DNA from 3 places in the Kosakonia sp. N21 genome. Region 3 is predicted to be linked to each of the others. Evidence: predicted binding sites of a transcription regulator. Region 3 holds the regulator's gene; each other region holds the start of a gene.
The links. The regulator Fur, encoded in region 3, represses iron uptake genes when iron is present. The targets are predictions, from matches to a motif close to ATAATAATGAGAACNACTATCAA.

Region 1 (7,944 bases), 150 kb from region 3:
GCGGCCAGCGTCTGCACAGACTGCTGGATTTCCTCAGCCAGGGACGTATCCATATCATCCTCCAACAATGATAAGTGAACTAAGAATGATTATCATTTGTATTATTATGCAGTAAGATAAAAAGTTATGACCCGCTCTGTCAACAGCAGAATATCCCCCCGCACGACTGCCTCTTGCATCCGTCTCGCTCAACATTGAAAATGAGAAGCATTAACCTCAACAAAAACAGGACGCGACTCGTGAGATTTCCCTTTTGGTGCCGTAAGCCCATTGTGTTTCTGGGCATTTTTGTTTTAGGACTATCCTCAGCGCTGGCTGCCGACTGGCCCCGCCAGGTGAGCGACAGCCACGGCGCACACCAGCTCGATAGCAAGCCACTGCGCATTGTTTCCACCAGCGTGACCCTCACCGGTTCATTGCTGGCAATAGACGCGCCGGTCATTGCCAGCGGTGCGACCACGCCGAAAAACCGTTTTGCCGACGATCAGGGCTTTTTACGCCAGTGGGGCGACGTGGCGAAACAGCGTAAGGTCGCGCGGATTTACATCGGCGAACCGAATGCCGAAGCCGTCGCCGCGCAAATGCCAGACCTGATCCTGATAAGCGCCACCGGCGGCGACTCCGCACTGGCGTTGTACGATCAACTTTCCGCCATCGCGCCAACGCTGGTCATCAACTACGACGACAAAAGCTGGCAGGCGCTGCTGACGCAACTTGGCCAAATCACCGGTCAGGAAAAACAGGCGGCAGCGCGCATCGCACAGTTCAATCAGCAACTGGCGGATGTAAAAGCGCATATCACCCTGCCGCCACAGCCGGTCAGCGCGCTGGTCTATACCCCGGCGGCGCACGGCGCAAACCTGTGGACCCGCGAGTCCGCGCAGGGCAAGCTGATGCAGCAGCTCGGCTTTACCCTTGCTGACCTGCCCGCCGGGCTGCAAACCAGCCAGAGCCAGGGCAAACGCCACGATATCGTGCAACTGAGCGGCGAAAACCTGGCCGCCGGGCTGAACGGTGAATCACTGTTCCTGTTCGCCAGCGATCAACAGGATGCCGACGCCCTGAGCGCAAACCCGCTGCTGGCGCATCTGCCTGCCGTGCAACACAAGCGCGTTTACGCCCTGGGCGCAGAGACGTTCCGCCTCGACTATTACAGCGCCACCCGCGTGTTGCAGCGTCTGTCGGCACTGTTTGGCTAATTCCGTTGGGCTGGCAGTGATTACGCCGCGGGCTGCGTCTGACGAAAACGTCGCAGCTCGCTGAGCCCGCCCACCAGCGCCAGACCAACGACCGCCAGCACCAGCCCACTGAGACTGGCGGAAGAGACCGGCGTCATCATCGACCCCATCGCCCCCAACAACGCCGCGCCAATGGCATCGCCGGTGACGTTTTGCGCCGTCCATAAACCATTTATGCGCCCGAGCATCGCTTCCGGGGTCTGGGTTTGTAGCAGCGTGTACTGCAACAGCGAACTTACTGCCGTCAGCCAGCCGCACAGCGCCAGAAACACCACGCCCAGCGCCCAGAAAGGCATCAGGCTGAATAAACCAATGGCGATAAACGCCCCGACGGTGGTGATCAGCATAATCACCCCCGGACGCTCGCTGTGCGCCAGCTTACCGCTGGTCAATGCACCAATAGCCGCCCCCAGCGGCAGTGCGGCATACAGCAAGCCGATCTCCGCCGCCGACATGTTCCAGCCAATGGCCAGCGCCGGGTACAGCACGCGCACCGCGCTTGCCATCGTCAGCAGCCCGCCAAGCAGCGCAATACCGCCGATCAGCGGATTACGCAGTAAAAATTGCAGCGCCGTCAGCAGCGATTTCAACGGATGCTCGCGCGGCTGGGGAGGCGGCGGCAGCGCAGGCAAACTGAGCAACGGCAGCAAGGTAATAAACGTGCCTGCCGCTGCCAGACCGTAGTTCCACACCACCCCGCCGGAGGCCAGCAGCAAACCACCGCACATAGGCGAAATCACCGAGCCGAGGCGAACCGTCAGCATGGTGATCGCGCCCGCCTGCATCAGGTTTTCCCGCCCGACCAGCGCAGGCGTCGCCGCCAGCAGCGCCGTGACACCCAGCGCGCCGAAAAAACCATCCCACAAGCCGAGCAGATAAATGGCCGCCAGCGACGGTTCCGGCAAGAGCGCATTCAGGCACAGGCCAATGAAACCCACGCCACAGGTAGAACGCGCCAGTAAAATCAGTCTCTTACGTTCGTAACGATCCGCCAGCACACCGCCGAGCATCAGGCCAACAAACATTGCGCCGCCGGTCAGCGTCACCGCCAGACCCACCTGCCAGCTGGAGTGGGTCATGGCCTGGATTTGCACCGGCACCGCCACGCCCAGCAGCCCGAGCGATAAAATCGAGATAAAACGCGCCAGAAATACCGCGCGGAAAGCCGGATGCGTCTGCAGCAGGCTCAGGTTCAACAGCCAGGATTGTTGCTTCATTACAACGCCTTAAATACGCACTTTTTGTGTCCATTCGCAGGCTATGCATGTTAACATATCAAAACAAGATCGATAACGATAATTACTATCATTATCAAGTTTGGGACGTTTTATGTCGTTTTCTGCTTTCCCGGCGCGCCCTGTCGCCCTTGCCGGGTTATTGATATTGCTGTTAGCCGCCGTTGCACTCAGCCTGTTTATTGGCGCAAAAACCCTGCCCGCCGCCGTGGTGATGGATGCCCTCACCGGCGTCTGCCAGAGCGCGGACTGCATCATCATCAAAGACGCTCGCCTGCCGCGCACGCTGGCGGGACTGCTTGCGGGCGGCGCGCTCGGACTGGCTGGCGCGTTGATGCAAACGCTGACCCGCAACCCACTGGCCGACCCCGGCCTGCTGGGCGTTAATGCGGGAGCCAGTTTCGCCATTGTGCTCGGCGCGGCGCTGATCGGCATCACCTCCCCCACGGAACAACTGCTGCTGGCGTTTTGCGGCGCGCTGGCGGCATCGCTGCTGGTGGCGTTTACCGGCAGCCAGGGCGGCGGGCAGCTTAGCCCGGTGCGCCTCACGCTGGCGGGCGTTGCGCTGGCCGCCGTGCTGGAAGGGTTGTCCAGCGGCATCTCGCTGCTGAATGCCGACGTCTACGATCAGCTGCGTTTCTGGCAGGCAGGCTCGCTGGATATTCGCACCCTGCATACCCTGAAGATTGTCGTGCTGCCGGTACTGCTGGCAGCAATAGCCGCGCTGATGCTGAGCCGATCGCTCAATAGCCTGAGCCTCGGCAGCGATACGGCCACCGCGCTGGGCAGCAAAGTGGCGCGCACACAGTTGCTCGGTCTGCTGATCATTACCGTCCTGTGCGGTAGCGCCACAGCGCTGGTCGGCCCGATTGCCTTTATCGGCCTGATGATGCCGCACATGGCGCGCTGGCTGGTGGGCGCCGATCATCGCTGGTCGCTGTCGGCCACGCTGATCGCTACCCCGGCGTTGCTGCTGTTCGCCGATATGATTGGCCGGGTGATTGTGCCGGGTGAATTACGCGTCTCCGTGGTCAGCGCCTTTATCGGTGCGCCGGTGTTGATTGTGCTGGTGCGCCGCGCGCGCGGAGGCGGCTTATGATGGCCCCTTCCCGTCGCCTGGTCGCCAGTTGCCTGCTGATGGCGCTCGCCGCACTGCTGCTGGCCGTGTGGAGCCTGCGCAGCGGCACCGTGACCCTGGCGTTCTCGCAGGTTATTGATGCCCTGACCGGCGATGCGCCCCGCGCCATGCAGCTTGTGGTGACCGAATGGCGTTTACCCCGCGTGTTGATGGCGCTGCTGGTGGGCGCGGCCCTTGGCGTCAGCGGGGCGATTTTCCAGTCCCTGTTGCGCAACCCCTTAGGCAGTCCGGATGTGATGGGATTTAATACCGGTGCCTGGAGCGGCGTGCTGGTGGCGATGGTGCTGTTTGGTCAGCACATGACCGCCATTGCCCTGGCGGCGATGGCGGGCGGCATAGTGACATCGCTGGTGGTCTGGCTGCTGGCCTGGCGCAACGGGATTGAAACCTTCCGTTTGATCATTGTCGGCATCGGCGTGCGCGCGATGCTGATGGCGTTTAACACCTGGCTGCTGTTGCATGCCTCACTGGAAACGGCCCTCTCCGCCGGGCTGTGGAATGCCGGTTCGCTGAACGGGCTGACCTGGGCGAAGACCCTGCCTTCCGCGCCGCTGATTGCGCTGATGTTTATTTTTGCCGCCCTGCTCGCCCGGCGTATGCGCTTACTGGAGATGGGCGATGACAGCGCCTGCGCACTCGGCGTCAGCGTCGAACGCTCCCGGCTGATGCTGATGCTGGTCGCCGTGGCACTCACCGCCGCCGCCACCGCGCTGGCGGGGCCGATTTCGTTTATCGCGCTGGTGGCGCCGCACATCGCCCGCCGCCTGAGCGCCACTGCCCGCTGGGGATTGGTCCAGTCTGCGCTGTGCGGCGCACTGGTATTGCTCCTGGCGGACATGCTCGCTCAGCAAGGCTTTACGCCGTATCAGTTGCCGGTGGGTGTCGTGACCGTCAGTCTCGGCGGTATTTACCTTATCGCCTTGTTAATTCAGGAGTCCCGCAAAAAATGATCGACACACAAACCCGTTTGCGCGGCGAAGCGTTAACCCTGGGTTACGGCAAAAAGATTGTCGCCGAGCAGTTAAACGTCGCCATTCCCGACGGCCATTTCACCGCCATTATTGGCCCCAACGGCTGCGGCAAATCGACGCTATTACGCACCTTAAGCCGCCTGATGACACCCGCGCAGGGGCATGTCTATCTGGATGGTGAACAGATCCAGCGTTTTGCCAGCAAAGAGGTGGCGCGTCGCGTTGGCCTGCTGGCGCAAAACGCCACCACGCCGGGAGACATCACGGTGCAGGAGCTGGTAGCGCGCGGTCGTTACCCGCACCAACCTCTGTTTACCCGCTGGCGTAAAGAGGATGAAGAGGCGGTTAAGCGGGCGATGAACGCCACGGGCGTCGATGCGCTGGCCAACCAGAGTGTGGATACGCTCTCGGGAGGACAGCGTCAACGGGCATGGATCGCCATGGTGCTGGCGCAGGAAACGGCGATCATGCTGCTCGACGAGCCGACCACCTGGCTGGATATCAGCTACCAGATTGATCTGCTGGAGCTGTTAAGTGAACTCAATCGCGAACAGGGTTACACGCTGGCGGCGGTACTGCACGATTTGAACCAGGCCTGCCGCTACGCAACACATCTGATAGCCCTGCGGGATGGCAAGATCGTGGCGCAGGGCGCGCCGAAAGAGATTGTCACCCCGGCACTGATTGAGGCGGTATACGGTTTACGCTGTATGATCATTGACGATCCGGTGGCGCATACCCCGCTGGTGGTGCCGCTGGGGCGCAGCAAATAGCAGGTTTACTTTCCACACGCTGAACCGCCAGGATATCTTTCATTTCTGATGCGCAGGTATATCTACATACCTGCGCATTTTTTTTCGCCGCCGCACGACATTTTACTGTAAACAATAAATGATATTCTTTATGCTATTTTCCAGCGTCTTTATTCTTAAGCTGCAATAACGTTATTATTAAGGAATGCTAATAGTGACTGTAATATAACCATAAAAAACCTTAATCAATATAAACACCTCCGGCCAGCTCCCCTTTTAAGATATTTTAGCGTAAGAAAAACCGTCTGAAAAATATCTCGCAAAAACGCAAAAACAAAGGACGTCATGCTTTTTTGCATTCCCGTCGTTAATGTTTATTGGGATTTATCTCAATAAAAACTAACATCAGGTTTCCAAAACCTGCATATATCCAAAAGGTTATTTTATGTTTATCCGCATAATAACAGGGGTGGCTGGTGCCATTCTGTTAACTCTGTCACTTTCAACTCACGCAGCCAATTCACCTCCGGTACCGGAAGAAAAAGAGTGGATTGCCAAAGAATTCACCTTTAATAACGGCGAAAAACTGAACGACTTGCGCCTTCATTACTTTACGCTGGGGGACAAAAGTAAACCTGCCGTATTACTGCTTCACGGGACGAATCAACCCATTAAAGCCTTATTAGCGCAGGGATTTGCCGGTGAGTTGTTTGGCCCGGGCCAGGCTCTGGACAGCAGTAAATACTTTATTATCATGCCGGAAAGTATCGGGTCAGGAAAATCATCCAAACCGTCAGACGGCTTGCGTATGGCATTTCCGCACTACGATTATGACGATATGGTGACCGCACAATATCGCTTAGTGAAAGAAGGTTTGGGCATTTCTCATTTACGCCTGGTGATGGGTTATTCAATGGGGGGCATGCAAACCTGGTTATGGGGTGAAAAATACCCGTCAATGATGGATGCGCTGGTGCCGATGGCATCGCAACCCAATGAATTATCGGGACGTAACTGGATGCTGCGTCGGATGTTGATTGAGTCCATCAAAAACGATCCCGCCTGGGCTGAAGGCAATTACCGCCAACAGCCGCCCGCGTTAAAGACAGCCAATATTATGTTCAGTATTGCCACAACGGGCGGTACGCAGGCCTTACAACATAAAGCGCCAACCCGCGCGCTGGCGGATAAAGTGGTTGATGAACGACTCGCTGCGCCCGTCACTGCCGATGCCAACGATTTTATTTATCTCTGGGGTTCGTCCGCCAATTACAACGCCCTGCCCACCTTAAAGAACATTACCGCGCCAATGTTGATCATTAATTCAGCAGATGACGAACGTAATCCACCGGAAACCAGTACCTTCAGCGAGACATTAAAGCAGATAAAACAGGCTGAACTGTTCCTTATTCCGGCAAGCACAGAGACCAGTGGTCACGGCACCACGATGTCCGCCAAATTTTATAATGAAAAACTCAAAATATTTTTAGCCAGCACGGCCAACGAGCACGCTAAACATTAATCTTCGTCGCACACAGGGAATATTCAATGTTTCGTAAAATAAAGATCCGCACCGCACTCAGCATAATGATTTTCTCGCTGACAGCACTATTACTCTTCGTGGGAATTTTGGGTTCAGTCGCCGTACAGTCGGGCAATAAATCCTTTGCTCACGTCGATACTGAAGTATTACCGGGACTGGTCGCACTGAATGAAAGCTCTGAATTATTACTGCGCGGCCGCCTGGATTTACGTCTGTATGAATCACTGATGGGCAGTGGCGAAACGGAAAAAGCGAAAGTGGCGTTGGATCGCGCCAAAAGTAAGATCGATAGCGCCGGCGCGAAATGGCAGGAGTACCTGAAATATCCGCAATCCGCTGAAGAGCAGGCGATTGCCGCAGAAATGGCGGCATCGCGCGATACGCTGATGAAAACGTTTATTGGCCCGGCGTTTACCGCGCTGGAAGCCGGTAAACTGGATGAGTACCGCCAGTACGCCGGGAAATCCACCGCTCTGTACGCCGATTTTGATAAAGCCTCGAAAGCGCTGGTCGCCTGGAAGCTGAAAAGCATTGATAACGCCTACGATGACTCCAATAACCGCGTCACGCGGATGTCGTTCGCCCTCTATTTCTCTATCGCCTGTGCGCTGGTGCTGGCAGGACTGGCCTGGTCAGTAATGACCAATCTGATCGTCAAGCCACTCAATCATGTGATTACCGTGTTCGACCGTATTGCCGAAGGCGATCTGCGGGCGCGCATCGATATCAGCGGTAAAAACGAGATAGCCCAGCTCTTTGCCGCCGTCCAGCGTATGCGTGATGGGCTGGAAAACATCGTGCAGAGAGTGCGTAGCGGCACGGATGCTATCGGCTCGGGGGTGGAAGAGATTGCGTCCGGGAATATCGATCTTTCCAGCCGCACAGAGCAGCAGGCCGCGTCGCTGGATGAAACCGCCTCCAGCATGGAGCAGATCATGGCGACGGTGAAAAACAACGAAGAGAACACGCGCAAGGCAAACGACCTGTCGCTGAAGGCGTCGTCGACAGCCTCCCGTGGCGCTAACGTGGTGTCTGAAGTGGTTTCCACCATGGATGCGATTGAAAAA
Region 2 (7,944 bases), on a different contig from region 3:
AACGGTTTCTCTGTACCAAAATGCCGATGATTGCTCGTCGGCGAATCCGGGTAAAAGTGCCGAGTGCACCACGGCCTACAATAATGCACTGAAAGAAGCGCAACGCACCGCGCCGAAATACGCCACGCGTGAAGATTGCGTCGCCGAATTTGGTGAAGGGCAATGCCAGCAAACGCCGGTACAGGCAGGCACCGCGCCGGAAAACCAGGCACAAGCGCAGTCCAGCGGCAGCTTCTGGATGCCGCTGATGGCGGGTTATATGATGGGGCGTCTGATGGGCGGTGGCGCCGGGTTTGCTCAGCAGCCGCTGTTCAGTTCGCGCAACCCGGCAAGCCCGGCCTACGGTCAGTACACCGACGCCTCCGGTAAAGGCTACGGCGCAGCACAGCCGGGCCGCACCATGACCGTGCCGAAAACCGCGATGGCACCGAAACCGGCGACCACCACCACCGTGACACGCGGCGGTTTTGGCGAATCGGTGGCGAAACAGAACACCATGCAGCGTCGCGTTAGCGGCACGCCAACCCGCTCAATGGGCGGCTGATCGTCATGGAAAGAGTCACCATTACCGAGCGCCCGGACTGGCGCGAAAAAGCCACCGAATACGGTTTCAATTTTCATACTATGTACGGCGAACCCTACTGGTGTGAAGACGCGTATTACAGGCTGACGCTTGCCCAAGTCGAGAAGCTGGAAGACGTGACCGCGGAGCTGCACCAGATGTGCCTGAAAGTGGTGGAAAAGGTCGTTGCCAGCGATGCGCTGATGGCGAAGTTCCGCATTCCGAAGCACACCTGGGGTTTTGTGCGCCAGTCATGGGCGACGCACCAACCGTCGCTCTATTCTCGTCTCGATTTAGCCTGGGATGGCGTAGGTGAACCGAAGCTGTTGGAGAATAACGCCGATACGCCAACATCACTGTACGAAGCCGCCTTCTTTCAGTGGATCTGGCTGGAAGATCAGCTCAATGCCGGGCAGTTGCCGGAAGGCAGCGATCAATTTAACAGCCTGCAAGAAAAGCTGATTGCGCGTTTTGCCGAGCTGCGTGAGCAGCACGGTTTCCAGTTACTGCATTTCGCCTGCTGCCGCGATACCGTTGAAGATCGCGGTACGGTGCAGTATTTGCAGGATTGCGCAGCGGAAGCGGAGCTGGCAACGGATTTTCTCTATATCGAGGATATTGGTCTTGGGGAAAAAGGCCAGTTCAGCGATCTGCAGGATCAGGTTATCGGCAATCTGTTCAAGCTCTATCCGTGGGAATTTATGCTGCGTGAAGTCTTCTCCACCAAGCTGGAAGACGCGGGTGTACGCTGGCTGGAACCGGCATGGAAGAGCATCATTTCCAATAAAGCGCTGCTGCCGATGTTATGGGAAATGTTCCCGGATCATCCGAATCTGTTGCCCGCGTATTTCGCTGAAGATCCGCACCCGGAAATGGAAAAATACGTCGTTAAGCCGATTTTCTCCCGCGAAGGCGCAAATGTGTCGATCATAGAGAATGGCAAAACGCTGGAATCCGTTGAAGGGCCGTACGGCGAAGAGGGTATGATTGTGCAGCAGTTCTGCCCGCTGCCGAAATTTGGCGACAGCTATACCCTGATTGGCAGCTGGCTTATCAACGATCAGCCTGCCGGGATTGGCATCCGCGAAGACCGGGCGCTGATCACCCAGGATCTGTCGCGCTTTTATCCCCATATCTTTGTTGAATAAGCGAAAACCCGGCCATCCGCGCCGGGTTTTTTATTCCCTTACATCACACCAAACAGCGTCGGCAGAAACAGTGAGATCGCCGGAATATAAGTCACCAGCATCAGCACAACAAACAGAACTGCATAGAACGGCAGCATGGCTCTTACCACCTGTTCGATCTTCTGTTTACTCACTGCGCTTGCCACAAACAGTACCGATCCAACGGGCGGCGTAATCAACCCGATACCCAGGTTAACCAACATGATCATGCCGAAGTGCACCGGATCAACGCCCAGCGCGTTAGTCACCGGCAAGAGTACCGGCGTGAGGATAAGGATCAGCGGCGCCATATCCATCAATGTCCCCAGCAGCAATAGCATGATGTTAATGCACATCAGGATCACATACTTGTTATCGGAGATGTTGGTAAAGGCTTCCGTGATCCGCCCCGGCAGTTGCATATAGGTCATCACGGCGCCAAACGCGGCGGCAAACCCGATCAGGATCATCACAATGGTCACCGTCTTTACCGTGCGGTACATCAGCTTCGGCAGTTCTGACCATTTGTAGTCACGGTAGATAAACATGGTGACGAAAAACGCCCATAAGCAGGCGATCGCCGCCGATTCCGTGGCGGTAAAGATCCCGGACAGGATCCCGCCCATGATGATCACCACCGTCATCAGGCCCCAGAGCGTATCTGCAAAGATCTTTAACGCCTGACGAAACGGCACGCGTTCTCCTTTCGGGTAACCACGTTTGTGCGCAAAGGCCACGCACATCACCATCAGGGTAAAGCTCAGCAGTAATCCGGGCAGGATCCCGGCAATAAAGAGCGCGGCAATAGAGACCGTGCCGCCCGTTGCCAGTGAGTAGATCACTGAGTTGTGGCTGGGCGGCGTTAAAATGGCCTGTACCGATCCGCTGGCGGTCACCGCGGCGGCAAAATCGCGCGGGTAGCCTTTTTTATCCATCTCCGGGATCATCACCGAACCAATTGAGGCGGTATCCGCTACCGACGATCCGGAAATGGCGCCAAAAAATGTCGAGGCCACGATATTCACCAGCGACAGGCCGCCGCGAATAAAACCGACAAAGATATAAGCAAAATTCACCAACCGACGGGCAATACCGCCTTCGGCCATAATCGCCCCCGCCAGAATAAAGAACGGGATCGCCAGCAGTGAGAATTTATTGACGCCATTGGTGAGCTGGATCATCACCGCTTCCAGCGGAATATCGATATACCACGCCCCCAGCACCGCGCTGATCCCAACGGCGTATGCCACCGGAACGCCCACCGCCAGCATAATGGCTAACGTAAAGACAAGAATAAATGCATCCATAGACTTTCCTTACTGGATCAGCTCGAAGAACCCAGCATCACCACCGGGCGGTGGTACTGCGCGCCAAAAAGCATCTTCTCGATAATAAACAGGAGGGTGATAGCCGAACCGACAGGAAGCGGCAGGTAGCTCTCACCTGCGGTGAACAGCGGGAATTCCGCCACCGGCTGCTCCCACAACTCCGCGCACAACGCGCTGCTATACCAGAGAATAAACAGGCTGATAGCCATCAGCATCAGATCCGCCGCAATGAAGCAGGCTTTGCGCGCAGGTTCGCTCAGGCGGTCCGTGACCATGCTGACAGCGATATGTGAACCCGCACGGTAACTCACGGCTGCACCGACAAAGGTAAATGTCACCATGCAGATAATGGCCACCGGTTCCGGCCAGGACAACGCACTGTTCATGACATAGCGGGCAAAAATCCCCACAGGAATAATAGCGACCATAATTAATAGCGCCAGCCCGGCAACCCACATTGAAATCCGGTAAAGAATATCCATCAATAACGAATAGCGTTCACCCATAACAGTTTCCCCGGTGAAGGTTGAAAACAGCAATACGGAAACACGTTATTCGGGCAAGGTCGCCCCTGCCCGTTAAACGCTATTGCACTTCCTGAATACGGGTAATTAAATCCTGGTGTTCTTTGCCGTATTTATCGCGAACCGACTGCGTGGCTTTATAAAAGACGGCGGTATCGATGTCGTGGAATTGAACACCTCCGGCTTTCATCGCCTCCAGCGATTTTTCATTGTAAGCTTTCCACAATTCCCGTTGTTCAACCTGGGCTTCTTTCGCCAGCTTGAGGATTAATTCCTGATCCTCTTTTTTCAACTTATCCCATTTCGGTTTAGAGAATAAAAAAAGCTCCGGAATAATAAAGTGTTTGCTCCAGGTGTAATTTTTGACAACCGGAAGATAGTTATGCGCAACAAAAGTCGGCGGGTTGTTTTCCGTGCCGTCGATCACCCCGGTCTGCATGCCGCTAAACACTTCGCTCACCCCCATCGCCACGGAGTTCGCCCCCATCGCCTTCAGCGTGTCGAGTGCGATTGGACTGCCCTGAACGCGGATCTTCATGCCTTTCAGATCCTCAGCTTTGTTTACCGGTGCTTTGGTGATTAAATTACGCGTACCGGCATCCATCCAGCCAAGAAAGATCAATCGGGATTTACTGCTGTCAGACAAACGGCCACCAATTTCCTGGCCAATCATCCCGTCGAGCACTTTATGCATATGATCTTCATCGCGGAAAATATAGGGCAGCGTAAAGACATTAATCTCAGGTAATATTGCCGCCACCGGCGTCATCGATACGCGAATAATATCAATCGCGCCAATCTGCGCCTGTTCAATCACCTGTTTTTCGTCACCTAATACACCGCCAGGAAACGTTTTAATATCCAGACGCCCGTTTGTCGCCGCGCTTAACTTCTCTCCCATATGCTTAACAGCAACAACATTGGGATAGTCGGCAGGATGAACGTCCGCTGCGCGGAAGGTCTGAGCTAAAGAGGCGTGGGAGATAAACAACAGAGCGGAACTAATACAGACTTTCAGTAAGGTTTTTGCTGAGTTCATATTTCCGTGTCTCCAGAGGGTCTGATTTTTTTTAGAAAAAAAGGGTCGACCGCGAACAAAGCGTTCGTGGTATTACGGTAAGCGTTGTTATGGGTATGTCTGAGACAGTAGACACTCTGAAGAGTAGTCACTCGGCGGGGTTATTGCGACGATGCTGTTCACAAAAAATGGCTAAATTCAGCACAGCGTTTCATTTTTGCAGTGAATCTCTTTTTATTTTCAAAAAAACGGCATTTCAGCGGCCATTTTTTGAGATCCGGCTCGTATTTCTCTACTTTCGGGATGAAAGCAAAAACAAAAATGGCGCATTACGCGCCATTCGGTTAACCGACCTGAACGGAAAGCATACTGAGGGAACCCATCTCAATGCCATCGACCGGGATCGACACCGGCTCTTTACCGTCCCACGCGCCAAGCACATACAACAGCGGCAGGAAGTGGTCCGGCGTCGGGTTCGATAACGAACCACCTTCATGGTCAAGGTAATTGACCAGCGGATGTTGCTCAGCGGGTCCCTGCCAGGTCAGGTTATCTTTCACAAAATCATTGAACGATGTCGCCCACGGGTATGGCGTGTTCTCACCATGCCAGCGCGCCGTTCGCAGGTTGTGCACAACGTTTCCGCTGGCAACCAGCATAATGCCCTCGTCACGCAACGTCGCCAGTTTACGGCCCATCTCAAGATGCCATGCCGCGGGTTTGGTGCTGTCCACGCTCAGTTGCACCATCGGGATATCCGCATGGGGGTACATTTTAATCAACACACCCCATGAGCCGTGGTCGAAACCCCAGGCTTCTTTGTCGAGTACCACCGGCACCGGCGCCAGCAGGTCAACCAAATGCTGCGCTAACTCCGGTGAACCCGGCGCAGGATAATGCGTGTCATACAGCGCCTGCGGGAAACCGCCAAAATCATGGATCGTTTTCGGTGCTTCCATCGCCGTCACGCCCGTGCCGCGCGTAAACCAGTGTGCGGATACCACCACAATCGCTTTCGGGCGCGGCAGTGTTTCGCCCAGTTGCCCCCAGGCGCGGGTATAAATGTTATCTTCAAGAACATTCATTGGGCTACCGTGGCCCAAAAACAGCGCTGGCATACGTGGTGCTGACATGGTGATATCCTTACAGAGTGTGACAATTTGATGGCACTACATTACGCCTTTTCAGTAGACGAAGAACTCTGATAACCATGATGAAGATCTTCAGTAATTTTGAATGTAAGGAATGCGTAAAGATGGCGTGCCCGCCTCGCTTTTCGCAGCATGAAAACATACATTAATGAGAATCATTATCATAAAGGAGTTATGCATGTCAGCGCCCCTGATCCTGACCTTACTGGCAGGTGCCGCCACCTTTATTGGCGCGATCCTCGGCGTGTTAGGCCAGAAGCCTTCTAACCGTGTACTGGCGTTTTCGCTTGGCTTTGCCGCCGGAATTATGCTGCTCATCTCGCTGATGGAGATGCTTCCCGCCGCGCTGGCAACAGAAAATATGTCGCCAATGCTGGGTTATGGCATGTTCGTGGTCGGATTGCTGGGCTACTTTGCGCTGGATCGCATGCTGCCTCATGCCCACCCACAGGACTTAATGCAGGGGACACAACACAGCTTCCCGCGTGGCATTCGTCGTACCGCCATTCTGCTGACACTCGGCATCAGCCTGCATAACTTTCCGGAAGGGATCGCCACTTACGTGACCGCCAGCAACGATCTGGAGTTGGGGCTCGGCATCGCTTTTGCGGTGGCATTACACAATATTCCTGAAGGACTTGCGGTTGCCGGCCCGGTCTACGCCGCCACGGGTTCCAAACGTACCGCCATCTTCTGGGCCGGGATTTCAGGCCTGGCGGAAATTATCGGCGGCGTGCTGGCGTGGTTGATCCTCGGTAGCCTGGTGTCACCGGTGGTGATGGCTGCGATCATGGCCGCCGTGGCGGGGATTATGGTTGCGCTTTCGGTAGATGAACTCATGCCGCTGGCAAAAGAAATAGACCCGAATAACAACCCGAGCTACGGCGTATTGTGTGGTATGTCTGTGATGGGATTAAGTCTGGTCGCCCTGCAGGCGATGGGAATTGGCGGTTAAACCGACCGCCTGACCGTCGTGGACGGGTAGCGCTGCTACTCGCCCTGCCTGGTGCCGCTGATTTTCTTCAACTCATCAAGCACACGCTGATAAGCCTTGTACAGCGCCTCGCGGTCGTGACGACAGGCTTTATTGTTGCGTTTAAGCGCATGAATATACACAACGATGACCAGGACAATAAGCAGTAGCCAATACCAGGAAATAAACATCGCGACTCCATGAATATATTTGGCAAAAAATACGACGCAGAATCATTAAAAATCTTTTTAATTTAATGGATTAGATAAATTCAAACCCATTATTCACCGCAAGTAAAATCGTTACCACTTTATAAGTAGAGGCATAAGATTTCAACGTGTGAGTATGAGAAGTGCAACAAAGTTTGATACAGGACAGGCAAAAAAAATCCGAAGCCAGCGACTTCGGATTTTTTATCTTTATCGTTAACAGCAACGATTAGCTGGCTTTGCGCTCATGCTCCTGGCGGTAGGCCACCAGGTCTTCAATAGTCACAACCGCCATATTGTGTTGCTTAGCAAACTCGATGCACTCCGGCGCACGCGCCATTGAGCCATCGTCATTGGTTAATTCACACAGCACACCCGCAGGTTTAAAACCAGCCAGCGTGACTAAATCGATAGTGGCTTCAGTATGGCCGCCGCGGGTCAGAACACCACCCGGCTGCGCACGCAGTGGGAAAACGTGACCAGGACGGTTCAGGTCGGACGGTTTAGCGCCATCGGCAATCGCCGCGCGAACGGTAGTAACACGGTCAGCAGCGGAAACACCGGTGGTGACGCCGTGAGCGGCTTCGATAGTGACGGTAAAACCGGTGCCGTAGGCGCTGGTGTTGTTCTCGACCATCATTGGCAGATCGAGTTGTTTACGGCGTTCGTCAGTCAGGCACAAACAAACAATCCCGCTACCGTGACGGATAGTCAGCGCCATCTGCTCAACGGTCATGGTTTCGGCGGCGAAAATCATATCACCTTCGTTTTCACGGTCCTCGTCATCGAGCACCATCACACCACGGCCTTCGCGCAGTGCGGCGAGAGCGTTTTCAATACGTTGGAAAGGCGTGCCAAAAGAAGAAAGCAGCGTCTGATTCATGGTAAAAGACCTCAATAAAGTTATGGTTACCAGAATCAGGGCAGTCTTAGGAGTGTCGCAAAGCGGCAAAAAAATAACGCGAGCGGGCATCATGCCCGGCAGAATCGTTACTCTCTCCCATCCGGACTTT
Region 3 (7,944 bases):
GGCCTCCAACGGGGCAACGGCAAAAGTGATTGCCAATACCGACACCGAAACGTTGTCGCAGTTTGTCAGCCCGCTGGGTGAGCAGTGGAAGCGCACGGCGGATGATAAAAACGTTCTGATGACGGCTGAAGCGCGCTTTGAGAAAAACAGTGATGTAAAAACGCTGAACCTGCAAACCCTGCGCGGGCAGATTGTCCCTACGCCGCAGGCGGTGAAAATCCACGGGCAGGATGTCGATCTGAGCAACGGTGTGAAGCTGGATCTCTCTGCGCTGAGTCGTGATGCGCAGGACGCGGTGAAAAGCCGTTTTGCGCTGCTGGGAGTGAAAGCGGGGAGCTATCCTGTTCGCAGCGTCATTGCGACCCGTGATTTCAACGACGACGAGGCGGTATCTGGCGCTTATACCTTGCATATTGGCGCGAAAGAAGCCGTAGTAACCGGTTACGATCAGGCCGGGGTGTTCTACGGTTTACAATCACTGCTGTCGCTGATCCCAACGACAGGTGCAATGAAAATTGCTGCGCTGGACGCCAAAGATGCGCCACGCTTTGATTACCGCGCAATTCAGTTGGATGTTGGTCGTAACTTCCACAGCAAGGACGCAGTACTGCGTCTGCTGGATCAGATGGCGGCCTACAAACTGAATAAATTCCACTTTCATCTCAGTGATGATGAAGGCTGGCGTATTGAGATCCCCGGCCTGCCGGAGCTGACCGATATTGGTAGCAAACGTTGCCACGATCTGAGCGAAAAAACCTGCCTGTTGCCGCAACTGGGTTCTGGCCCGGACAGCAACAACAACGGGAGCGGTTTCTTTACCCGCGCGGATTACATCGAGATCCTGAAGTATGCTAAAGCCCGGCAGATTGAGGTCATTCCGGAAATCGATATGCCGGCCCATGCGCGTGCGGCAGTTATCTCTATGGAAGCCCGTTACGATCGACTGATGAAAGAGGGCAACGAGCAGGCCGCGGCGCAGTTCCGTTTGCTGGATCCAACGGATACCTCCAACACCACCGGGGTACAGTTTTATAACCGTACCGGCTACCTTAACCCTTGCCTCGACTCGTCACGCAATTTTGTCGACAAAGTGATCGGTGAAATCCAGCAGATGCATAAAGAAGCGGGCCTGCCGCTGCAAACCTGGCATTTTGGCGGCGATGAGGCAAAAAATATTTACCTCGGCGTTGGCTACACCGATCAGAAGAACCCGGAGGCGGGCAAGGGCATCATCGATAAGAGCAAGCAGGACAAACCGTGGGCGAAGTCGCAGGCGTGTCAGGCGATGATCAAAGACGGAAAAGTGACGGATGTTGAGCATCTTTCCAGCTATTTTGGCGTTGAAGTCAGCAAACAGGTGAAAGCCCGCGGCATTAATACGATGCAGGCCTGGCAGGATGGTCTGAAAGATGCCAAAGACGCGTCGGTATTCGCCACCGATCATGTCAACGTTAACTTCTGGGACACGCTCTACTGGGGCGGTTTTGACTCGGTTAATGACTGGGCAAACAAAGGGTTCCGCGTCATCGTTTCCAACCCGGATTATGTCTATCTCGATTTCCCGTATGAAGTGAACCCGCAAGAGAGCGGCTATTACTGGGGCACGCGCTTTAGCGACGAACGTAAGATCTTCAGTTTCGCGCCGGACAATATGCCGCAAAACGCCGAAACCTCGGTCGACCGGGATGGCAACCCCTTTACCGCGAAGTCAGATAAACCGTGGCCTGGGGCGTATGGCCTCTCCGCACAGTTGTGGAGCGAAGTGGTACGCACTGATAACCAGATGGAGTATATGATCTATCCGCGTCTGGTTGCGGTGGCGGAGCGCGCATGGCATCGCGCGGCCTGGGAGCAGGACTACAAAGCCGGGCGTGAGTATAAAGGCGGTGAAACGCACATGGTCGATGTTCGTGCTCTGGATAAAGACTGGACGCGCTTTGCCAACGTGTTAGGCAGTCGCGAGCTGGCAAAACTGGATAAAGCGGGTATTCATTACCGCCTGCCGGTGCCGGGTGCTCGCGTGGTGGGCGGCGTGCTTGAAGCCAACACCAGCTTCCCTGGCATGGTGGTGGAGTACTCTACCGACGGCGGCAAACACTGGCAGCGTTATAACGATAGCGCCCGCCCGCAGGTGAGTGGGGACGTGCAGGTGCGCACCGCCAGCCCGGACGGAAAACGCGTGAGTCGTGTGGACAGTGTCAAAGCGTGATTGCTATGCAAGCCGGATAGGGCGCAGCCTGCTGCTGTTATCCGGCAACTAAAAAAAAAGCCAACCGTCAGGTTGGCTTTTGCATATCAGAATGGATTATTTCGCGTCGTGCGCGCTTTCATCTTCGCGGCAGTCACCTTCAGCGCAGTGGCCATACAGGTAGAGACTGTGGTTCGTCAGACGAATGCCGTGTTTGGCGGCGATTTCACGCTGACGCGCTTCAATAGAATCATCACTGAATTCGATCACTTTGCCGCAATCGAGGCAAATCAGGTGATCGTGGTGATGTTGCTGGGTCAGTTCAAAAACGGACTTGCCGCCTTCGAAGTTATGACGGGTCACAATGCCGGCGTCATCGAACTGGTTCAATACACGGTAAACCGTAGCCAGGCCGATCTCTTCGCCCATGTCGATCAGTCGCTTGTATAAATCTTCCGCACTGACATGATGGTTATCCGGCTCCTGAAGAACTTCCAGGATTTTTAACCGAGGAAGCGTGACTTTCAGGCCGGCCTTCTTTAATGCGGTATTGTTGTCAGTCATGCGGAATCTGTCCTGTTGCTATACGATTCACTTCCTTAGCGGAAGTTATAGGAATGCACCTGGGATAATGCGTCTCATTATAGAACTGCCATGCCTAAATGAAAACTGCAAGCCCTCAAGTAAAGTAAGCTTATAAAACGTGGTGTCGCCGACAAAGTCCCGTGCGGCAGCCCAAGTTTAGCAGGGCTTATTGTACAGTGATGAATAAAAAAGTTAAAAATTTGTAGCAATTATTTCCATCGCTTGTACCTATTAATACGGCGCAACCCACAGGCTGCGCCGTAAACATCAGGCATTAATGATGTCGTCCAGGTGCAGCTCTTCCGAAACCTGCTTAACCCATTTCTGCACGCGTTCTGCGGTCAGTTCCGGCTGACGATCTTCATCAATCGCCAGACCCACAAAGTGATCATCATCCACCAGGCCTTTAGACGCTTCAAAATGGTAGCCAGCAGTCGGCCAGTGGCCCACGATGGTGGCGCCGCGCGGTTCAATGATGTCGCGGATAGTCCCCAGCGCATCACAGAAATATTCTGCGTAATCTTCCTGGTCGCCACAGCCGAACAGGGCGACTAACTTACCGTTGAAATCCACTTCTTCCAGCGTCGGGAAAAAGTCATCCCAGTCGCACTGCGCTTCGCCATAATACCAGGTTGGGATGCCGAGCAGCAGAATGTCATAGCCTTCGAGATCTTCTTTGCTGCTCTTGGCAATGTCATGAACATCGGCAACGTCTTTACCAAGCTGTTTTTGAATCATTTTCGCGATATTTTCGGTGTTGCCGGTATCGCTGCCGAAGAAAATGCCTGTAATTGCCATGAGTAAAATAACCTCTTGAAACTTAATGAGATGGTGGTGGCGTTTAGCCCACAGATAAGGGCAATCATAGCAGAACAGGGAAGCGCGCGGAAACAGCTATCGCGCCGGACTGCACTCTATGACACACGAAAAAAGGCGTAAAAGCGGTGATTCGGAGGATTCGCTATCCGCGTAAGGCGTTGAGCTGGGCCAGCAGCATTTCTTCAATAAGCTCGCTACGGCTCATTTCACGGGCATCCGCCAGCTCGTTTAACGCATCTACCGCTTCAACATTCAGTTTCAATTCAACGCGTTTGAGCCCGCGAACTTTATCGCGTTTTAGCTGGTTACGTTTGTTGATGCGCAACTGTTCATCGCGCGCGAGCGGGTTGGTCTTGGGTCGTCCCGGACGACGCTCATTCGCGAACAGATCTAGTGTCGTACGGTCCGTTTGTTCTTTAGCCATGGTTTAAGCAGCATACTACGGGAAAGACAAGCAATCGGGACGTTGCCCCGGGCTGAATAGCGCGCCATCATACATCAGCGCAACGGGCGCGCCAACGACCGGGCGCGTTCAAACGACCGGTCGCCGTCTTTTTAATCAGTTTGCCTTTTCAGAGAGATAACGACGGATAGCGCGCATGACCGCTTCCGGTTTCTCTGCGTGCACCCAGTGGCCCGCTCCAGCTATCACATGCGCCCGCGCTTGCGGAAATTGCGCCAGCAGGGCGTCACGGTATGCTTCCGTCACATACGGCGAGTTACCGCCGCGCACGAACAGTGCAGGCTTATCCCATGCCGGGACATTTTCCCAACCAACGATGTGCGCATACTGATCCCACAATACCGGGACATTAAAGCGCCAGTCGCCGTCGACAAATGATTTCAGCAGAAACTGGATCACGCCTTCTTCTTTTATCTCTTCGCGCATTAGCGCGGCGGCTTGTTGGCGTGTGGCGGCGTGTGCGTGGCTCACGGCGTTGATGGCGGCGAAAATCTCATCGTGGCGGCGCACGTTGTAATCCACCGGCGCGATATCAATCGCCACCAGTTGGTCGATGCGCTCAGGTGCCAGCGCGGTGAGCGCCATGACGGCTTTACCGCCCATGGAGTGACCGATAAAGGTCGCTTTTCCGATGTCGTGGGCATCAAGCGTGTCCAGCAGATCCTGCGCCATCGCCGGGTAGTTCATCTCCGGCGAGCGGGGAGAAAGGCCGTGGTTGCGCATATCCACTTGCAGCACGTCGTGGTCCTGCGTCAGGTCGCGGGCAAGCACGCCGAGGTTGTCCAGACTGCCAAACAGGCCGTGAACAAGGACGACCGGAGAATTGTTGTGCGGTTGTTGCGCAGATTGCGCGCGCGTATTCAATTTCATGGCAAAGTTCTTTTTTTCACTCTATCGGGTTAGGTTATTATGTTGAACATTCTGCCGCCCTGCTGCAAGGTTCAGAATTACTCTGAGTTTTGCTGCGACCCTGGTTTGACGCTATCCGCTGTTGAGATTTCACTTTATAATCCCAACACTTGTATTCAGATAAGATACCGCACTGGATTAAGATGAAAACGATCGAAGTTGATGATGAGCTCTACTCCTATATCGCCAGCCACACGAAGCATATTGGCGAGAGCGCATCCGACATTTTACGGCGCATGCTGAAATTTTCCGCCGTGTCACAGTCACCACCTGCCGCTTCCCTCACGCCGGTAAAAGAGACGCGTACTGTCAGTACCGTTGACGGGGTTAAACCGGCGAACACCGCCAAAGACAAAGTTCGTGCCGTCCGCGAACTGCTGCTGTCTGATGAATACGCTGAGCAGAAAAAGGCCGTTAATCGTTTCCTGCTGGTGCTGTCTACACTCTATTCACTCGATGACAAAGGGTTTACGGAATCCACCGAGTCTCTGCACGGGCGCACGCGCGTATACTTTGCTGCGAATGAGCAAACGTTGTTGCAGAGCGGCAACCAGACCAAGCCGAAACAGGTGCCGAACACCCCTTACTGGGTCATCACCAACACCAATACGGGTCGTAAATGCAGCATGATCGAGCACATCATGCAGTCGATGCAGTTCCCTGCGGAATTGATTGAAAAAGTTTGCGGCACAATTTAAATCCTTGCATTGAAAGGACCAGGCAATGGCAAACCATCCACGTGCGGGGCAACCTGCACAACAGAGTGATTTGATTAACGTCGCTCAGCTTACTGCGCAGTACTATGTGCTGAAACCGGAAGTCGGTAATTCAGAACATGCGGTGAAATTCGGTACTTCCGGACACCGGGGCAGCGCAGGTCGCCACAGCTTTAACGAGCCGCATATTCTGGCTATCGCTCAGGCGATTGCGGAAGAGCGCGCTAAAAACGGAATTACCGGGCCGTGCTATGTGGGGAAAGACACGCACGCGCTGTCTGAACCGGCGTTTATCTCCGTGCTGGAAGTGCTGACAGCGAACGGCGTTGACGTCATCGTGCAGGAGAACAACGGCTTTACGCCAACGCCTGCGGTTTCTAACGCGATTCTGGTGCACAACAAAAACGGCGGCGCACAGGCTGATGGCATCGTGATTACGCCGTCGCATAACCCGCCGGAAGATGGCGGCATCAAATACAACCCACCCAATGGCGGCCCGGCGGATACCAACGTGACCAAAGTGGTTGAAGACCGCGCTAACGCTCTGCTGGCCGATAGCCTGAAAGGCGTTAAACGCATCACGCTGGATGCTGCGCTGGCCTCGGGCCACGTTGTTGAAAAAGATCTGGTGCAGCCGTTTATTGAAGGGCTGGCGGATATCGTCGATATGGCGGCTATCCAGAAAGCTGGTCTGAAACTTGGCGTCGATCCGCTCGGCGGTTCCGGTATTGAGTACTGGAAACGCATTGCAGAGCATTACAAGCTGGATCTGACTATTGTTAACGACCAGGTCGATCAGACTTTCCGCTTTATGCACCTCGATAAAGATGGCGTGATCCGCATGGATTGCTCCTCTGAGTCTGCGATGGCGGGTCTGCTGGCGCTGCGTGACAAATTCGATCTGGCCTTTGCTAACGATCCGGATTATGACCGTCACGGCATCGTGACCCCCGCGGGTCTGATGAATCCGAACCACTACCTGGCGGTGGCAATTAACTATCTGTTCCAGCATCGTCCGCAGTGGGGCAAAGACGTTGCCGTGGGTAAAACGCTGGTCTCTTCCGCGATGATTGACCGCGTGGTGAACGACCTGGGCCGTAAGCTGGTGGAAGTGCCGGTGGGCTTTAAATGGTTTGTTGACGGCCTGTTCGACGGCAGCTTTGGTTTCGGCGGCGAAGAGAGCGCAGGGGCTTCTTTCCTGCGTTTCGACGGTACGCCGTGGTCAACCGATAAAGACGGTATCATCATGTGTCTGCTGGCGGCGGAAATTACCGCTGTCACCGGGAAAAACCCGCAGCAACATTATGATGAACTGGCTGCACGCTTCGGTGCGCCGAGCTATAACCGTCTGGGCGCCAGCGCCACCTCCGCACAGAAAGCGGCACTCTCTAAGCTTTCTCCGGAAATGGTCAGTGCCAGCACGCTGGCAGGCGACCCGATCACTGCGCGTCTGACTGCTGCACCGGGCAACGGCGCGTCTATCGGCGGTCTGAAAGTGATGACCGACAACGGTTGGTTTGCCGCGCGTCCATCCGGCACGGAAGACGCCTACAAAATCTACTGTGAAAGCTTCCTCGGTGCTGAACACCGTAAGCAGATTGAGAAAGAAGCGGTAGAGATTGTCAGCGAAGTGCTGAAAAACGCATAAGTGCTTACATCAGCGCTTAAAAGAAAAAGGCTCCTGCGGGAGCCTTTTTACGTTGGATGGCGTGGTAACGCGCTTGCACTTACCCCAGTGCTACCATCAGCGCTCCGGCAGTAATTAACGCGACACCTGCCGCTGCAACCAGTGACACCTTCTCACCAAACAGCACCACCGCCAGGATCACCGCAAACACCACGCTTAATTTATCGATGGGCGCAACCCGCGACACATTGCCGCTTTTGATGGCCATAAAGTAGAACAGCCACGACAGTGCGCCCGCCACGCCGCTTAATACCACAAACAGCAGCGCTTTTTTATCGGCAAGCACGGTTGCCACCAGCGATAGCTTGCCCTGAACCACCACCACACCCACCAGAAACAGCGCCATCACCACCGCACGAATAGCGGTAGCGGTATTGGCGTCGAGGTGTTGCAAGCCGATTTTGCCGAAAATAGCCACCAGCGCGGCGGTGACCGCCGATAACAGGGCGTAGATTAACCAGGCGCTCATCGTTCTCCTCCAAAAAATCAGAAGGATACGCCGTCAGAGCATAAACCGGTAGCCGATACCTGTTTCCGTAAGTAAATGGCGGGGGCGGGCCGGATCGACTTCCAGTTT

Region 1: the regulator Fur is predicted to act here: its motif matches at 2,531-2,553, upstream of fepD (Fe(3+)-siderophore ABC transporter permease).
Region 2: the regulator Fur is predicted to act here: its motif matches at 5,892-5,914, upstream of zupT (zinc transporter ZupT).

Annotation. Positions count from the first base shown of each region.
Region 1 covers NZ_JBOBHR010000002.1:270,642-278,585, forward strand. The annotation lists gene entC (isochorismate synthase EntC) at 1-53, opposite strand, end outside; gene fepB (Fe2+-enterobactin ABC transporter substrate-binding protein) at 240-1,199, shown strand; gene entS (enterobactin transporter EntS) at 1,220-2,455, opposite strand; gene fepD (Fe(3+)-siderophore ABC transporter permease) at 2,568-3,572, shown strand; gene fepG (iron-enterobactin ABC transporter permease) at 3,572-4,561, shown strand; gene fepC (iron-enterobactin ABC transporter ATP-binding protein) at 4,558-5,355, shown strand; gene ACQ3G7_RS05100 (alpha/beta fold hydrolase) at 5,780-6,856, shown strand; gene ACQ3G7_RS05105 (methyl-accepting chemotaxis protein) at 6,883-7,944, shown strand, end outside.
Region 2 covers NZ_JBOBHR010000009.1:34,978-42,921, reverse strand. The annotation lists gene ACQ3G7_RS19715 (DUF1190 family protein) at 1-544, shown strand, start outside; gene ACQ3G7_RS19710 (glutathionylspermidine synthase family protein) at 550-1,710, shown strand; gene ACQ3G7_RS19705 (TRAP transporter large permease) at 1,749-3,035, opposite strand; gene ACQ3G7_RS19700 (TRAP transporter small permease) at 3,053-3,562, opposite strand; gene ACQ3G7_RS19695 (TRAP transporter substrate-binding protein) at 3,642-4,619, opposite strand; gene ygiD (4,5-DOPA-extradiol-dioxygenase) at 4,943-5,731, opposite strand; gene zupT (zinc transporter ZupT) at 5,928-6,704, shown strand; gene ACQ3G7_RS19680 (hypothetical protein) at 6,740-6,913, opposite strand; gene ribB (3,4-dihydroxy-2-butanone-4-phosphate synthase) at 7,161-7,814, opposite strand; FMN riboswitch at 7,920-7,944, opposite strand, start outside.
Region 3 covers NZ_JBOBHR010000002.1:119,763-127,706, reverse strand. The annotation lists gene ACQ3G7_RS04385 (beta-N-acetylhexosaminidase) at 1-2,209, shown strand, start outside; gene fur (ferric iron uptake transcriptional regulator) at 2,306-2,752, opposite strand; gene fldA (flavodoxin FldA) at 3,041-3,571, opposite strand; gene ybfE (LexA regulated protein) at 3,735-4,016, opposite strand; gene ybfF (esterase) at 4,152-4,925, opposite strand; gene seqA (replication initiation negative regulator SeqA) at 5,108-5,662, shown strand; gene pgm (phosphoglucomutase (alpha-D-glucose-1,6-bisphosphate-dependent)) at 5,688-7,328, shown strand; gene ACQ3G7_RS04350 (EamA family transporter) at 7,408-7,836, opposite strand; gene kdpE (two-component system response regulator KdpE) at 7,870-7,944, opposite strand, start outside.